3 regions of the Rhizobium sp. KDH_Rht_773_N genome follow, and region 3 is predicted to be linked to each of the others. Evidence: predicted binding sites of a transcription regulator. Region 3 holds the regulator's gene; each other region holds the start of a gene.
The links. Region 3 encodes LexA, which represses DNA repair genes until DNA is damaged. Its sites were predicted from a motif close to TGTTCNNNNTGTGTTCNG; they were not measured.
Positions count from the first base shown of each region.

Region 1: ACU8HS_RS22225 (DUF763 domain-containing protein) is a predicted target of LexA. The motif match lies at 2,732-2,749, and genes of this name have one in related genera.
Region 2: ACU8HS_RS06380 (ATP-dependent helicase) is a predicted target of LexA. The motif match lies at 3,640-3,657, and genes of this name have one in related genera.

Region 1 is NZ_JBRFNB010000002.1:57,405-62,772, reverse strand. Features, by position in the region: gene ACU8HS_RS22240 (hydantoinase B/oxoprolinase family protein) at 1-175, shown strand, start outside; gene ACU8HS_RS22235 (winged helix DNA-binding protein) at 198-728, shown strand; gene ACU8HS_RS22230 (DsbA family protein) at 844-1,401, shown strand; gene ACU8HS_RS22225 (DUF763 domain-containing protein) at 1,398-2,612, opposite strand; gene ACU8HS_RS22220 (BA14K family protein) at 2,826-3,404, shown strand; gene ACU8HS_RS22215 (hypothetical protein) at 3,534-3,737, opposite strand; gene ACU8HS_RS22210 (hypothetical protein) at 4,010-4,486, shown strand; gene ACU8HS_RS22205 (response regulator) at 4,483-5,106, opposite strand; gene ACU8HS_RS22200 (sensor histidine kinase) at 5,108-5,368, opposite strand, start outside.
Region 2 is NZ_CM129525.1:1,238,325-1,243,692, reverse strand. Features, by position in the region: gene ACU8HS_RS06390 (putative bifunctional diguanylate cyclase/phosphodiesterase) at 1-377, shown strand, start outside; gene ACU8HS_RS06385 (enoyl-CoA hydratase/isomerase family protein) at 446-1,507, shown strand; gene ACU8HS_RS06380 (ATP-dependent helicase) at 1,526-3,586, opposite strand; gene ACU8HS_RS06375 (hypothetical protein) at 3,697-3,972, opposite strand; gene ACU8HS_RS06370 (BON domain-containing protein) at 4,140-4,403, shown strand; gene ACU8HS_RS06365 (hypothetical protein) at 4,485-4,748, shown strand; gene ACU8HS_RS06360 (DUF982 domain-containing protein) at 4,984-5,226, opposite strand.
Region 3 is NZ_CM129525.1:33,161-38,528, reverse strand. Features, by position in the region: gene gltA (citrate synthase) at 1-578, opposite strand, end outside; gene ACU8HS_RS00190 (ComEC/Rec2 family competence protein) at 869-3,295, shown strand; gene lexA (transcriptional repressor LexA) at 3,276-4,001, opposite strand; gene ACU8HS_RS00180 (VOC family protein) at 4,199-5,086, shown strand; gene kdsA (3-deoxy-8-phosphooctulonate synthase) at 5,083-5,368, shown strand, end outside.

The DNA.
Region 1 (5,368 bases), on a different replicon from region 3:
CGCCCCCTTCGGGCTGAAGGGAGGCGAAGACGGGCAGACCGGCCGCAACTATGTGCGCCGCAATGACGGCACGATCGATGAACTGATCGGTGCTGCCCATACGGTGCTGGAAGCCGGCGAAGCCTTCACGGTTGTGACCCCGACAGGGGGCGGATACGGGCCGCGAAACGCTTGAGAATAGGGATTGGGAGAGTTCGATGGACAAGGCAAAAGAACAAAGGGCCGGCCGCGATCTGATCGTGTCGTCTGCCCATCTGGCGCTCGGCAGTTCGCCGGCCCTCTCGGAGCTCGAATACGGATCGATCCTCTTCTCTCACGCCTTCAATCGCTGGATCGTGCGCTGCATGGCGGCGGCCGGCGTGCCGAGCCTGTCGCCGATCGAGATCTTGATCATCCACTCGGTGCGCCATCGCGACCGGCCGAAAACATTGTCCGATCTCTGCCTCGTTCTCGACATCGAAGACACGCATGTCGCCAATTATGCGGTGAAGAAGCTCGATGCGGCCGGGCTGGTCAAGACAGGGAAATCCGGCAAGGAAAAAGTGATCCAGGTCACTGACAGGGGCCTGGAAGCGCTGGCCCGCTATTCGGAAATCCGCGAACGGCTGCTGGTGGAGGCGACGAAAGTCTCCGGCCTTTCTCAGGACGATCTCTCCGGAATAGCTTCCCATTTGAGGGCTCTGTCGGGTTACTATGAGCAGGCCGCGAGATCGGCGGCGACCCTGTGAGAGGCAATGCAAGCGAGCTGCCGATCCCGTCTTTCATTTGCAATAGGAAAGCCGTATCACCTGCATCGCTGGTAAAGCCGGCTGACGACAAGTTCCGGAACAGAAGGATGCAAACATGACGACCACTTCCTGTCACGCAGATCCGCTCGTTTGGGGTGTGGGAGCGCGCGTGTTCGAGGCTTTCCTGGAGCCGACCTGTCCCTATTCCGTCCGGACGTTCAACAAGCTGGGCACGCTGCTGGAACTGGCCGGTGAAGACAAGATCACCATCAAAATCCGCCTGCAATCCCAGCCTTGGCACTTGTTTTCCGGCGTCGTCGTGCGCTGCATCCTGGCAGCATCCACGCTGGAAGGCGGCAAGGAGACTGCGAAGAAGGTCATGGCGGCCGTCGCTGCCCATCGCGAGGAGTTCGAGTTCGAACGGCATGCGGGTGGTCCCAACATGGATGTTACGCCGAACCAGCTCGTCGAACGCCTGGAACGCTACAGCGGTGTCGCGTTGAAAGAAGCCTTCGCCATTGCCGATCTCGACCGCGAAATCAAATGGCACTGCAAATATGCCCGTCAGAACGGCATTCATGTCTCGCCGACATTCATGATTGACGGGTTGGTACGTCCGGAGATGAGCAGCGGCGACGACGTCGAGTCCTGGGTCAAGCTGCTGATCGGCTAGTTGTCTCGTCGCTTTGTCGGCTCCGGCGGAAGCTCCCAGCCGAAGACGCTGCGGCCGCCGAAATCGGAGGATTGCCGAAATTCGCCGGCGACGATTTCCTTAAGGTCCGGGCCGGTGACATAGCGCTCCATGGAGCGAGACTGATCGTCGAGCCGGCGCAATGCCTGCAATTCTTCCTCGCGGCCAAGCTTTCCCTTCAAGACGGCCGATTTCATCACGCTGATGGTTTCGTCATAGACTTTCAGTGGCACGGGGAAGGGATGCCTGTCCTTGCCGCCGTGGGCGATGGGAAACCGGGCGGGATCGGAAAAGCGACAGGGCGCCCCGTGCACGACCTCGGCAACGAGCGCCAGTGCCTTGACCGTACGGGCACCCACACCGGGCACGAGAAGCAGATCTTCGAAATCGACCGGCCCGCGATCGGCGGCCGCGGCAAGATTGCCGTGCAGCCGCTTCATGTTGATATCGCTCTCGCGCACATCGTGATGTGCGGGCATGATGAGATGCGGCAACATCGGCTGTTCTGCCGGCTCCGGCTCCGGCCCAAGCGTTGCGAGAAGATCGAGTTGACCGCGGCGGGATTTCTCCGCGCGCCGATCGGCCAGGTTGACGATCTCGCCCTGCGAGCGGCCTTCGATGGCCGCATGCGGGGAATTGACGAAACTTTCCAGTCCTTCCGAAAGCCAGTGATAGCGCCGCGCCTGTCGCTTGTCGCCATTCATGCCCTGCTGGACAATCACCCAATGGCCGTCGTCAGCGACGATGAAGCCGTGGAGATAGAGGTCGAAACCATCCTGAACCGCGGCACTGTCCACCTTGGCGACCAGGCGGCTCGTCTTGGCAAGGCCGGCACCGTCAATCCCGACGCGATCGCCGATCGCGACCAGCTCATCCGGTGTCTTGCGCGATTGCGCGCCTCGTCCGCCGCAGACATGGAGACCAAGTTCCTTCGAACGTGGTTTCAGTCCCCGTTTCAGCGCGCCCAGCACGCTTGTCGTGATGCCGGAAGAATGCCAGTCCATGCCCATGACCGCGCCGAAGGACTGAAACCAGAAGGGATGGGCGAGCCGGCGCAGGAATTCTTCGCGTCCGTAGTGGTGGACGATTGCTTCGGCAATCAGTGCGCCGAGCGTCGTCATGCGGTTGCCCAGCCACGGTGGCACGCGCCCTCCGTGAAGGGGAAGGTCGGCGCTGCCTGCTCTCTGCGACATGCTTCCTCTTTCTGGCTGCAATCTGCGGCACGACCGGATCGCCGGACAAAACAGCTATCCGTCAAAATAGGGGCGATGGCAATAAATTCCTATCCTATCAGTCCGTTCCACCATTTCAGGCGAACAAGAAAAAAACACGATTTTCGTCCCGTCCGCGGAACTGAAACCCGGCGTTTCCGATTTCTATAGGGATCGGGAATGGGAGATCGCGTGATGAAGTCGCTTGCTGTACCGTCCATCTGCCTGGCTCTGGCGGGGGCCGTCGTGGCTGGCGGTCTCGCAATTGCGTCTCGCGGGTCCGACGAAGCCAGGCCACATCATTTCGCCAATCTTGATGCACCGCTCTGGACGACGACGCCCACGCGCGTCGATCCCAAGAAGCAGGATTACGAGCGCCTTCCGCCACTTCAGGCCGCAACCGAAGCTTCGCCTTCAACACCCGCCAATCTGGTTGGCGTAGCAGCCATCGCGCCCCCAGATCCGACCGTGACGGGGGCAATAGAGCAGCCGAAGCAGGAATGGATGGCCGACGGCCGACATCTCAGCCTGTGCCAACAGCGCTACCGTTCCTACAATGTGTCTGACAATACCTACCAGCCCTATAGCGGCGGTCCCCGCAGGCCCTGCGTGATCGGAGAGGCGGAGCGTTCGGCGGGATTGCCGGCGGCTGGCGCGCCACCCGATCCGCACAGCGCATGGTGCGCCGCCCGCTATAGTTCCTATCGGACCTCCGATAACAGCTATCAGCCCTTCAACGGGCCGCGACGTCAGTGTATTTCTCCGCTCTCCTGATCCGCCCGAAACCCGGCGCAGCCTTACGGCGACGCATTAGATGAAGGCGGACCCGCACAATCGGTGACATCGCGACGGCCGACCTATGTCAAGTTCTGTGTTTGAGGGGTGGCCCATTTGATTGCGGCACTACCGCTTGTTGTAAAAGATGCCATCGTCCTCCCAGAATGGAGGGATCGCGTCTTCGTAATGTTCAAGCTCCTGACGGTACTCCCATCCTGACACTGTACGCCGGCGCCAAGTCTCAATAAACCAACGGGTTTTTTCTCCATCAATCGTGGGGCGCGAAAAAAATGGAGCATTGCATTTCTGCCATTCCGAATTTTCGATCATAAATACCTCCCTCAAACCTGCGAGTGGTCAGGGTATATCATGATCACCTAATTTTAACGTGACCGAGGTAACGCGCTGGTTAAAATACTTCGGATGTCTGTTGATTTGGCTGGCGGACAGATGTCGCTGGGACTTCTGCTGGGCCGCGAGCTCTATGGGTGAATAGGGACCAAAGTCCGATAGAAATTGGTACCTATGTCTGACCGTCTTGCAATTCCAGAACAAGCGGTCAATCTCCTTCCTCCTTAGTCAGGACTAATCACGAGGCAAGGATGATCTCCAAGCGCAATTTTCTGAAGAGCGTCGGCACAAGTGTTCTTGCCGTTGCGACGCTTGCGCCGCTGAAGGTGGAGATTACGGGGTTGTTCCCTTCGATCGCTAGCCAGGCAGCATTCGCCAAGAATGAGAACGGCAATGGCAAAGGCAACGGAGGAGGCAACGGAAAGGGGGGCGGTAACGGCAACGGCGGCGGCAATGGCAATGGCGGCGGGAGCGGAAACGGCAACAGTGGCGGCGGGAACAGCCGATCCGGTACGAGCGGGTCCGGCAGTACGGGCAATACGCCTGCAGGAACAGGAACACGCGCAACCGAAGATGCCGGCGGCTCCATCGATATCCGTCACAAGAACGGGATAACCGAAACCCTTCGTGGCGGACGCTACATCATGCGCGATTCGAAAGGGCGCACAATCGTCAACCGCCGCGCGACATCATCCGACAGCCGGCGGCTCACGCAGCTGCTGCGCTAGTGTTTTTCGTGCCATCGCAAGGCGGCTTCCGTCCTGTTCGTGACGCCGAGCTTTGTCAGGATCTGTGTCATGTGATGCTTGACCGTCTTTTCCTGCAAATCGAGGCGCAAGCCTATATGCTTGTTTGAAAGGCCCTGGGCGACAAGGTCCATCACCTCGCGCTCCCTCGGGGTGAGCGTGTCCTTGTCCGATGTCTGGCCGCTCAAGGAATATTCCATGACCTTGGCCGACATTGTCGGCGACACGTAGCGGGTTCCCTTGAAGACGGTGCGAATTGCTTCGGCCAGGCTGCGCGCGCCGACGCCTTTGAGGACATAACCCTTGGCTCCACGCTGAAGTGCTGCGACCAGCGTGTCCACTTCCTCCGAGGCCGTGAGAATGAGGATCCTGGTATCCGGGCTCAGGGAAAGGATTTCGTCGATAACGGAAAGCCCGTTTCCGGGCATTGATACATCGAGAAGCAATACATCCGGACGGGCATTGGAAGCGATCATGGTCGCGTCACCTGTGTTGGCGCCCTCTCCAACCACGACAAAATCGCTGACTTCCGAGAGGCTGCGGGTGACGCCCTCACGAAACAAAGGATGGTCATCCACGACGGCGACCTTGATGGGTGTCATGCTATTCCTCCACTTCCATGGGCGCGAAGGTCATGGTGACAGTCGTTCCGCCTTCTCCGGTTTTTATGTCGAATTCACCGCCAAGGCTATCGATCCGCTCCCTGAGCCCCGCCAGGCCAAGGCTCGCCGGCGCTACCACTGCCGGGTCAAAACCCTCGCCACGGTCGCTGACTTCGATGCGGACGCCGCCGCCATGGGATGTTGCCCTGACGGCCTGCTGGATGCCGCCCCCGTGACGATAGGCATTGTTGAGTGCCTCCTG
Region 2 (5,368 bases), 1.2 Mb from region 3:
CCGATCAGGTGATCGGCGTGCTGCGCGCCGCCGGCATCTCGATCGCGCTCGACGATTTCGGCACCGGCTATTCGAGCTTGAGCCACATCCACCGCCTGGCCTTCGACAAGCTGAAGATCGACAAGGCCTTCGTGATGAATTTCGATCGCGACGCGCGCTGCATGAACATTACCCGCTCCGTCGCCAGCCTCTGCCAGAACCTCGGCATTGCTTCCGTGGCCGAAGGTGTCGAAAGCGAGGATGTGGCGGAATCGCTGAAGGCTCTCGGCGTCCGGCTGGCGCAGGGCTACTATTTTTCCCGGCCGTTGCCGCTGGAACTGGCGATAGACTACGTCTCCAGGCGCGATGTCGCCGTTTCGCGATCCATCTCGGCCTGATTGGATAGCCAGCCACTGGAACCTTGGCCCGACCGCGTTTATTCCTAATACCGGAGCGAGGTGGGATCATGGACAACGGCAATCAAAGCGAAGTCATCGTTGAACGGCGCGGTACGGCGGGCATCATCCGGCTGAACCGCCCAAAGGCCCTGAACAGCCTGACGATCCCGATGGTGCGCGCGATTGCCGCCGCCCTTGACGAGTTCGTCGCCGACCCGTCCGTGGCGAGCGTCGTCATCATGGGCGAGGGCGAGCGCGGCTTCTGCGCCGGCGGCGATATCCGTGCCATTCACATGAGCGGGCGCGCCGGCGACGGCCTTGCCGAAACCTTCTGGCGCGAGGAATTCCGCCTCAACCACAGGATCGCCAACTATCCGAAGCCCTATGTCGCGCTGATGGACGGCATCACGATGGGCGGCGGCGTCGGGCTTTCCAGCCACGGGCGCCATCGCATCGTCACCGAGCGCACCCGCCTTGCCATGCCCGAAACCGGCATCGGCTATTTTCCCGATATCGGCGCCACGTGGCTGCTGCCCCACATGCCGGGCGAAAGCGGCACATGGATGGCCCTGACCGGGCTCGACATCAATGCCGCCGATGCAATCCATGCCGGACTTGCGGATTTCTATATTCCGTCCGCGCGTCTCGAAGAGGCCGTCCGGCAAGTCGCCGATCTGCCTGCAGGCAGTTCGTCCGATGATGTGGACGCGGCCCTGCGCCAACTCTCGCAGCAGCCGGGCGAGGGCAGGCTGCAGGCCAACGCTGCGATGATCGACCGTGCTTTCCACTTCAACAGCGTCGAGGACATCGTATCGGCCCTTGCCCGGGAGGAGGGCGAGTTCGCCGCCGAGACCCGCCGCGTGATGCTGACGCGTTCGCCAACCAGCCTCAAGCTCGCTTTGCGGCTCTTGAGGGCCGGGCGCCAGAGCCGCACGCTTGCCGAATGCCTGGCCCGCGAACTCGGCGCCTGCATGCATATCCTGCTTGGTGCGGATTTCTACGAGGGGGTCCGCGCAGCGGTCATCGACAAGGACCGCAATCCGAAATGGTCGCCGCCGACGATCGCGCTCGTCAACGATGAAATGATCGGCCGCTTCTTCGAGCCGGCCAAACCGCCGCTTGCGCTCTGACCGGCCGCTTGGTCGGCGTCAACGCCACATGCCGCGCATGCGCGCGCCGACATCGATGCGCACCTGCCGGGCCTGCTGGGCCGCCGCCGTCTCGGCCTTCGCCTGCGGCCAGCCGCAGACTTCGAAGAATTGCAGCAGGGTGGCTGGAATGAAACGGCTGCGCGATGCGTAGACATGCCGGTCGCCCTGCGAATTCTGCCCATAGGTGAAGAAGCGCTGCGGCACGACAAGGTCGAGACTGTCCTTGGCGCGCGTCATCGCCACATAGAGCAGCCGCCGCTCCTCCTCGATTTCAGCCGTCGTGCCGACAGCGAGATCGGAGGGAATGCAGCCGTCGATGACGTTCAGCATGAAGACCTTGGTCCATTCCTGCCCCTTGGCCGAATGGATGGTCGAAAGGATGAGATAGTCCTCGTCGAGCAGCGGCACGCCGGCCTGATCCGAGGTCGCATCGGGCGGATCGAGGGTCAGCTCCGTCAGGAAGCGCTCGCGCGAGGCATAACCGCCGGCGATCTGTTCGAGCTGGATGAGATCGGCGAGCCTTGTGCTCGCATCCTCATGCAGCCGTTCCAGATGCGGCTCGTACCATTGCCGCACCAGCTCGATCTCCGCCGGCCAGCCGGCCTTGCCGGTCTTCAGATCCTGCATGGTCGAGACGAAGGAGGTCCAGTCCTCGCCCGAACGCGGCGGGGCGGGCATGGCGGCAAGCGCCGTCATCGGGCTCGCATCCTCGGCCATATGGTCCAGCACCTTCTGTGCCGTGGAAGGCCCGATGCCCGGCAGGATCTGCATCAGCCGGAAGCCTGCCACCCGGTCGCGCGGGTTCTGGGCAAAACGCAGCGCCGCCAGCATGTCCTTCACATGCGCGCTGTCGAGGAATTTCAGCCCGCCGAACTTCACGAAGGGAATGTTGCGGCGCGTCAGCTCCACTTCCAGCGGGCCGCTATGGTGCGAGGCGCGGAAGAGCACGGCCTGGCTTTTCAGCTTCACGCCCTCTTCGCGATTGTCGAGAACCTTGTCGGCCACGTAACGCGCCTGGTCGTTCTCGTCGCGCACCGTCACCAGCCGCGGCCGCTCCGGCGATTCCCGTTCCGTCCAGAGGTTCTTGGTGAAGCGCTCGGAGGCAAGGTCGATGACCGCGTTGGCGGCGGCAAGGATCGGCTGTGTCGATCGGTAGTTGCGGTCGAGCGTGACGATATTGGCGGCCGGGCTGAAGGAGGCGGGGAAATCGAGGATGTTGCGCACCGTCGCCGCGCGGAAGGAATAGATCGACTGCGCATCGTCGCCGACGACGGTCAGCCCCTGGCCGGTCGGTTTCAGGGCCAGCAGGATCGAGGACTGCAGCTTGTTGGTGTCCTGATATTCGTCGACCAGCACATGGTCGAAGCGGCTGCCGATATCCTCCGCAATCATGGGCTCGGCCACCATCTGCGCCCAGTAGAGCAGGAGGTCGTCGTAATCGAGCACGTTCTGGCTCTGTTTTGACTCGACGTAACAGGCAAAAAGCTCGCGCAGCTGCTTTTCCCAGGTGGCGCACCAGGGAAAGGCGTCGCGCAGCACCAGCGGCAATTCGGTCTCGGAATTCACCGCGCGCGAATAGATCGCAAGGCAGGTGCCTTTCGTCGGAAACCGGCTCTCGGTCTTCGAGAAACCGAGATCGTGGCGCACGAGGTTCATCAGGTCGGCACTGTCTTCCCGGTCGTGGATGGAAAAGGCCGGGTCTATGCCGATCTGTTCGGCGTAGTCGCGCAACAGCCGCGCACCGATGCCGTGGAACGTCCCGCTCCAGGCAAGCGCATCCGCCATGATGCCGGAATTCTTGCCGAGAACCTCGCCGCAGATGCGTTCGACCCGCCGCCCCATTTCGGCGGCGGCCCGCCGGGAAAAGGTCATCAGCAGGATGCGGCGCGGATCCGCACCCTTGAGGATGAGATGGGCAACGCGATGGGCAAGCGTATTCGTCTTGCCGGAACCGGCGCCGGCGATGACCAGCAGCGGCCCGGCCACATGGCTGCCGTCCGTGAGCGTGCCGTGTTCCACGGCCATGCGCTGCTGGGGATTGAGTCTTTCGAGATACATCCAGCCGTCCGGTTGGGCTCCGCGGAAGAATCAGCACCGCGAACAAGATCAGATGTTCCTTGGATGTTCTCGATTGGCGTCGCTGTCAAGCAGGCGCTGGCCGTCATGCACTATTGCGGGAAGTCCGGCACGATCTGGCGGCGCACCAGTTTCAGGCTGCGGTCGGGCTGCAGGATATAGGTTTCGTAGACGTGCTCGCCCCGCTGGTTGTAAAAGTCGTTGTAGACGGCGCTGCCGATCGGCGATTTCGTCAGTTTCGTGCGCGGCTGTCCGCCATAGGTGATGCTGCCGGGCTCGAGCGCCGGCGCGTCCGCGGCCGAGCAGCCGGCGAGCAGCGGCGCAGCCAGAAGGGTCGCGGCAAGAAGGGCAGGCACCAGCGTTTTCATCGTCGTCTCCTCCGGCCGCAATCCATCTGCGGCAGCGGGCCGCCTCCGGCAAGGTTGCGATATCGGAGTATCATCATTGCGGCGACTTTGCATCCTGCCGCCCGCGCATCGCAACAAAACGTCGTCTTCCTGCGTTAAATCCCTATTAGCCAATGTCAGGAACGGTCATGGTGCTGCGGTTCCACGGTTCGCCGATCCAGGAGGAAGCCTGGATGAAGGGTCACAATGCGGCCGCCATGCGCGCGTCCGTCGAAAGCGCCCTGCATGCGGCAGCCGATCTCGATGCCGCCGAGATCACCGTTTCCGCAATCGGTCCCTACGTCGTTCTCGAAGGGTTCGTGCCGCGATGGAGCGACAGCGAGCGGGCGCTGGCAATTGCCGAGGCGATCGTCGGAAGCGGCTACGTGCATTGCCGCATTCTGGTGAGATAATTCCCGGAAACCGGGGAATTTCCAGGGAACCAACTCTGCGTCTTGCGTGTTGAAAAGCTGATTTCAATGCTGGAGACAATAATGCAAACGCTTATCCGCCTGTGGGCCGCCGGCCTTCTTCTCGGCTGCGGCGCCTTTGCCGGTTCCGCCTATGCCTCGCTCGAAGCCGGCATGAACTACTCGGCGCTGCCGAAGGACGAAATCGCCCTGAACGAATATTCCGGCGCCTCCGTCTGCAAGCCGGCCGAACCGCATTACCTGCCGTCCTTCATCCGCACTGCGGACGGCACAATCATCGGTGTGGGATATATTCAGGTCGAGGATGAGAATACTTCGGACTGCTGAGCGCATGTCTGAAAATTCTTTCGAACGAGGCTCGTCCGCAGTCTCCCGCAGAGGGTGACGAGCCTCTAACCATCATCATGATGGCTGGCGTCGTTCTATTGATGAACGGACGATCGGCGCAATGCTTTTCGGGACAAAGCCCTGCGCGGGCTGCGTGCAGGGTTAAGTGAAAATTAAGCATTGCTCCGTTTCGGAACGGATCGGACGTTTATGGCCCGATATCGCCGCCAAAAGATTAATGCACTTTAAGCTTTGCCTCCTCGGCCGCCGCCATGAACTCCGCGCGGGCTTCCTCGACGCTCTTTCGGCCGTCGAGTGCTGCGCGGCAGGCGCTGCGTGCCTTCAGATATTTCAATCCGCGTGCGGCAGGCCACAGGTCGCTGAGGCATGCCAGGGCATCGAACGGTCCGTTAACCGTGCGCGCTCCCGCCTCGTCGAAACCCACCTTGATCGGACTATTCCATCGCTCAGTCGCCATCGATGCTCCTCCAGCATGTGTCGATAGAAACATTGAATGAAGCCTCGGGGTTCCCTCCGCAAAGACTTCAGGATGCCAATATTCTAGCGAGATTTTTGCCGGCAGCAATGGCACCAATTGGCGCGGTGGATAGCGACTTTGG
Region 3 (5,368 bases):
TCCAGATCGTTCTTCGGGTAAACGAAGGGCTGGCCGATATGGTACTTGTAGGCCATTGCGGCAAGCGTCGGCATCTTGGCGATCATGCGCAGGCTGGCGACCATGCGCTGGTGCGGATCGGTGATGTCGGTGGAGTCGTGATAGAAGGCCGAAAGCGCGCCGACGCAGCCGCACATGACGGCCATCGGGTGCGCGTCGCGACGGAAGCCGGTGAAGAAGCGGCTCATCTGCTCGTGCACCATCGTGTGATGGGTAACGCGGTAGTCGAAGTCCTTCTTCTGAGCGGCAGTCGGCAATTCGCCGTAGAGCAGCAGGTAGCAGACTTCAAGGAAGTCGCCGTGCTCGGCCAGCTGCTCGATCGGATAGCCGCGATGCAGGAGAACGCCTTCATCACCGTCGATATAGGTGATCTTCGATTCACAGGATGCGGTTGAGGTAAACCCGGGATCGTAAGTGAAGGAGGTCGTGTTTTTATAGAGTGCACCGATATCGATGACGTCAGGTCCGACCGTGCCTTTTCGCACGGGCAGATCGACAGATTTGTCACCGATTTTGATTGTAGCGCTTTGATCCGTCATGCTGATCCTCCGGAGTGGCGGTGGCGCCGCAAAAGCGCCATAAGAGTTAAGCGTCCTCAGCGATAGCTATATGATCGGGAAGCTAATGCCAAGTTACCGTGATGCCATTTTGTGCATCGCGGCATCATCTTTTAGGCACTGCAGCGATGAGCTGGATGCATATCAGAACACCATGATTTGACTGGATTTTTCGCTTCCCTGATTTTTCCTCGTATTTCAATCGATTATTGTTTGCTCCTTTTGATCTCAGGTTGCATTCTGCCGGTCTGCGGGGGCGGGTCCAGGCGATTATGACGGGGTTGGAGACAAGACAGCGGCAGGCGAAATCCATCGATGAAAAGATGGATTTTATTGGCGTTGCCCCGCGCGCCATTGTGACGCAACCGGTCCGGACGCAAGCCGCGACACCCTTTCCATGGCGACTGGCGGCCGTTGCGAAACGGTACGTCTCCTTGTCCGTGCATATGGCGGCCGAGGAGGCCGGTCACGGCCGCCTCATCCTCTTCTCGCCGGTCTTCCTGGGGGCGGGTGCCGCCACCTGGTTTCTGACAGGCTCGGACTTTCCGACCGTCTTGCTCGGTCTCTGCCTGCTTGTCCTCCTTGTCGCCGTCACGGTCTGCGGCCATGGCCGGACGAAATTGCGGGCGACATTGCTTGGCCTGCTTCTCTTTGCCGGCGGCATGTTTTCGGCACAGGTCGAAACCTGGCGGGCAAGGACCCTGATCCTCGATTCAGCCGTCACGACGACCGTGACCGGCCGCATCGAGCGCCGGGAAGGCGATGGCGAGGGACGCTGGCGTTATATTCTCAAGGTCAACGGCACAAGCGCACCCGAGATCAGGCGTCCGCCCGAACGCGTCTCCGTGCTGGCGCGTGGCGCGGCCCGGCCCTTCGAACTCGGCGACATCATCGAGGGCAGGGCGCGGCTGACGCCTCCGGCGGGGCCGGCGCTCCCCCATCTCAACGATTTTGCCTTCAGCGCCTATTTCGACCGCATTGGCGCCAACGGCTTCTTCTATGGGGCGCCGAAAAAGGTGGCGGAACAGTCGGAGCAGGCAGGCTCGCTCGATGAGGCCGTCCTGGAGTGGCTCTATCGCCTGAGAAGCGGCATCGGCGATCGGATCCGCTCCACCCTGCCCGGCGACACCGGGGCCTTTGCCGCCTCCCTTGTCACCGACGAGAGACGCGCGATCTCGGATGAAACGACGGAAGCGTTGCGGCAATCCGGCCTTGCCCACATTATCGCAATCTCCGGCCTCAATATGGCGCTCTCCGCCGGCATCTTCTTCGTCGGCCTGCGTGTCGTCCTCAGCCTGTTTCCCGGCATTGCCCAGGCGTGGCCGACCAAGAAGATCGCGGCCGCCGGCGCGCTCGCTGCGGTAACCGCCTACTATCTGATCTCGGGTTTTGCCGTCTCCGCCGAACGCGCCTTCATCATGATGGCGATCATGCTGGTCGCCGTCTTCTTCGACCGGCCATCGATCAGCCTTAGAAACGTGGCGCTGTCCGCTCTCGTGATCCTCGCTGTCTCGCCATCGGAAGTGCTGGGACCAAGCTTCCAGATGTCCTTTGCCGCCACGCTCGCACTTGTCGCCGGCTACGATCTCTGGAAGCGGCGGCCGATGCGTGAGAACGCTCTTGCCAGGCTGCCGATCATGAAGCCGATCTCCATGGTTGGCAGCTTCTTCGGCGGCGTTTTCCTGACGTCGCTGATCGGCGGCTTCTCGACGGCACTGTTTTCGATCGAGCATTTCCACCGCCTGACGGCCTATGGCCTGCCGGCAAATCTTGCGGCCATGCCGGTCATTTCCTTCATCGTCATGCCGGCGGGCATGCTGGCAATGCTGCTGATGCCCTTCGGCCTGGACGGCTGGCTGTGGCAGGTGGCAGGCTTCGGGCTCGATCTGGTGATCACGATCGCCAAGGCGATCGCGGGGTGGGGCGGCAATATAGATATCGGCCGCTTGCCCGGCTGGTATTTCCCGACAGCCGTCTCCGGCTTTCTGCTGCTGACGCTGCTCAGAACGGGGCTGCGGCACATGGGAACAGCAATTGTCGCGGTCTCCACGCTTGCTGTGGCCGTTCTCCCGTCCGGTGCGGCGCCCGATATCGCCATCTCAGAGGATGGCGGACTCGTTGCCATAGTCGATGGAGAGGCGATGGCTTCAAACCGTGAGAAGCCGCCCGCCTTCATCTTCGAACAATGGCAGCGGGCGCTTGCCCTCGAAGAGCACCGCAAGCCGGTAATGCTCCAAGCCGCCAAGGCGCCCGCCGCGCCTGACGGCAAACGGTTGCAGCTTTCGCCGGATCAGCAGAATGAAGCCAGAGAGGCGATGCGACAGGCAGCCGACACCGGCCCTCCCTCGCGTTTCTCCTGCCTGAAGGGCGCCTGGTGCAGCGTCGCGCTCGCCAACGGAAAGAGGCTGACCGTCGTCGACAATGCCGCCCATCTCGGGCCGGCCTGCGATACGGCCGATATTGTCGTGACCCCCGTCCGGCTGCGCTTCGACCGCTGCCGTTCCGGCGCGCTGCTCTTTACCGGCGAAACGTTGCGCAGGACAGGTTCCGTCGAACTTCGGTTCACAGCCGACGGAGTCGAGGCCACCACCGCATTCGACACGTTGCAGCGCCCCTGGATGCGTCACCGCGCCTATGACTGGCGAAGCAATACATTCGCGGACGCCGGCCTGTCACCGGTCAGTGATAGCGGCGAATGAGGCCGACGAGCTTGCCCTGAACCTTGACGCGATCCGGCGGGAAAATGCGGGTCTCGTAAGCCGGGTTTGCAGCCTCGAGCGCAATCGATGCGCCCTTGCGGCGGAAGCGCTTGAGCGTCGCTTCCTCGTCATCGACGAGTGCAACGACGATATCGCCGGGATTGGCCGTGCTGCCATTGCGGATGATGACCGTGTCGCCATCGAAAATGCCGGCTTCGATCATCGAATCGCCGCGAACTTCCAGCGCATAATGTTCGCCGGAGCCGAGCATATCGGTCGGAACCGTGATGTCATGCGTATTGTTCTGGATCGCCGAGATCGGCACGCCGGCGGCGATGCGCCCCATGACGGGAACGGAGACCGAATTGCCGTTGTCGGCGGCAGGTGCCGGCTTGGCCGAGGCGGGAGGCGCCACAGGCTGCGGCTTGCCGAGACTGCCCTCGATGACGCTCGGCGAAAAGCCGCGGCGGGGTTGCAGGCTCGGGCTGTAGGCTTCCGGCAGTTTGATGACTTCGAGCGCTCGCGCCCGGTTCGGAAGCCGGCGAATGAAGCCGCGTTCCTCGAGTGCCGTGATCAGCCGGTGAATACCGGATTTCGAGGCCAGATCCAGGGCGTCCTTCATCTCGTCGAAAGACGGCGGAACGCCTGACTCCTTCATCCTTTCGTGAATGAAAAGAAGGAGTTCCTGTTGTTTGCGCGTGAGCATGGCGTGTAACCCCAGTCTTGAAACAAATCCAGAACGGACACTATATGTTCCATATGTGTTCCGCAAGTGGCTAAATTTTCGTAAAACTTCTGTTCATTCTGTCGAGAATTTTATTTTTCGCGGCCCTTGCGCCTTCGCGCCCTTGCCTCGCAAGGCCTGCTGAAGCACATCTCCTTGTCATTGCTGGAGGGAACCCGATGCGCAAAGACAGGCTTCCGATCGATCATCTCGTCTTGCCGGTGACGGATATCGACCTTGCCCGCGAAAGGCTGGGCAAGCTGGGTTTCACGGTCGCGCCTGATGCCCGCCATCCCTTCGGCACGGAAAATGCCTGCGTGTTCTTTGCCGACAAAACCTATCTTGAGCCTTTGGGCGTCGCGAGCGTTGCGGAGAGCGAGCAGGCGGCGCGTCGCGGCAACGTCTTTGCCGCCCGTGACCAGGCATTCCGCTTCCGTTGCGGCGACGAGGGCCTTTCCGCGATTGCCTTCGCCACCGGCGATGCAAGGCGAGAACATGCCCGATTCGTCGAGGCCGGCATCAGCGCCGGTTCGCTGCTGCAGTTCGAGCGTCCGGTGAGAATGCCAGATGGCGCAGAAAGTGTTGCCGGCTTCCGGCTCGCCTTCGCCGCCGATCTCCGGGCGCCGGATTTCCTCCTCTTTGCCGTCGAGCGCGTGAACCCGTTGCCCGCCGATCGCGCCGTATTGGAAACGCATGCCAATGGTGTCACGGGTATTGCCGAAATTGCCCTGGCTGCGCCGGAGCCGAACGCCTTCGGTGTTTTCGTCCGATCGGTCGCGAGGGTCGTGTCAGCTGACGACACGGGCTTCGGGCTGCAGATTGCCACCGCCAATGCGAAGATCAGCCTGATGACGCCTGAAGGACTGGAGGCCTATTACGATCTGGTGACGCCCGATACCGATCGCGGCCTGCGTGGACGGGCAATCCTCTTTGCGGTCGGCGATCTGGCCGTGACAGAAGCGCATTTGGCTGCTAACGGGGTCACATACACACGCAAGGCCAACCGAATTCTGGTGAAGCCGGCGCCCGGGCAGGGCACGCTCTTCGCCTTCGAGGAAAGATCATGAGCACCAATACGAACTCCGTGGTGACGGTCGGCGAGGGCGCCGGCAAGGTTACTTTTTCCAATACCGGTCGCCTGTCGCTGATTGCCGGCGCTTGCGAACTGGAAAGCCGCGACCACGCGTTCATGGTTGCCGGTACCTTGAAGGAACTCTGCGCCAAGCTCGGCATCGGGCTCGTCTACAAGACGTCCTTCGACAAGGCGAACCGTTCCTCGCTGTCGAGCAAGCGCGGTGTGGGCCTTGAGAAGGGGTTGGAGGTCTTCGCCGACCTGAAAAAGGAACTCG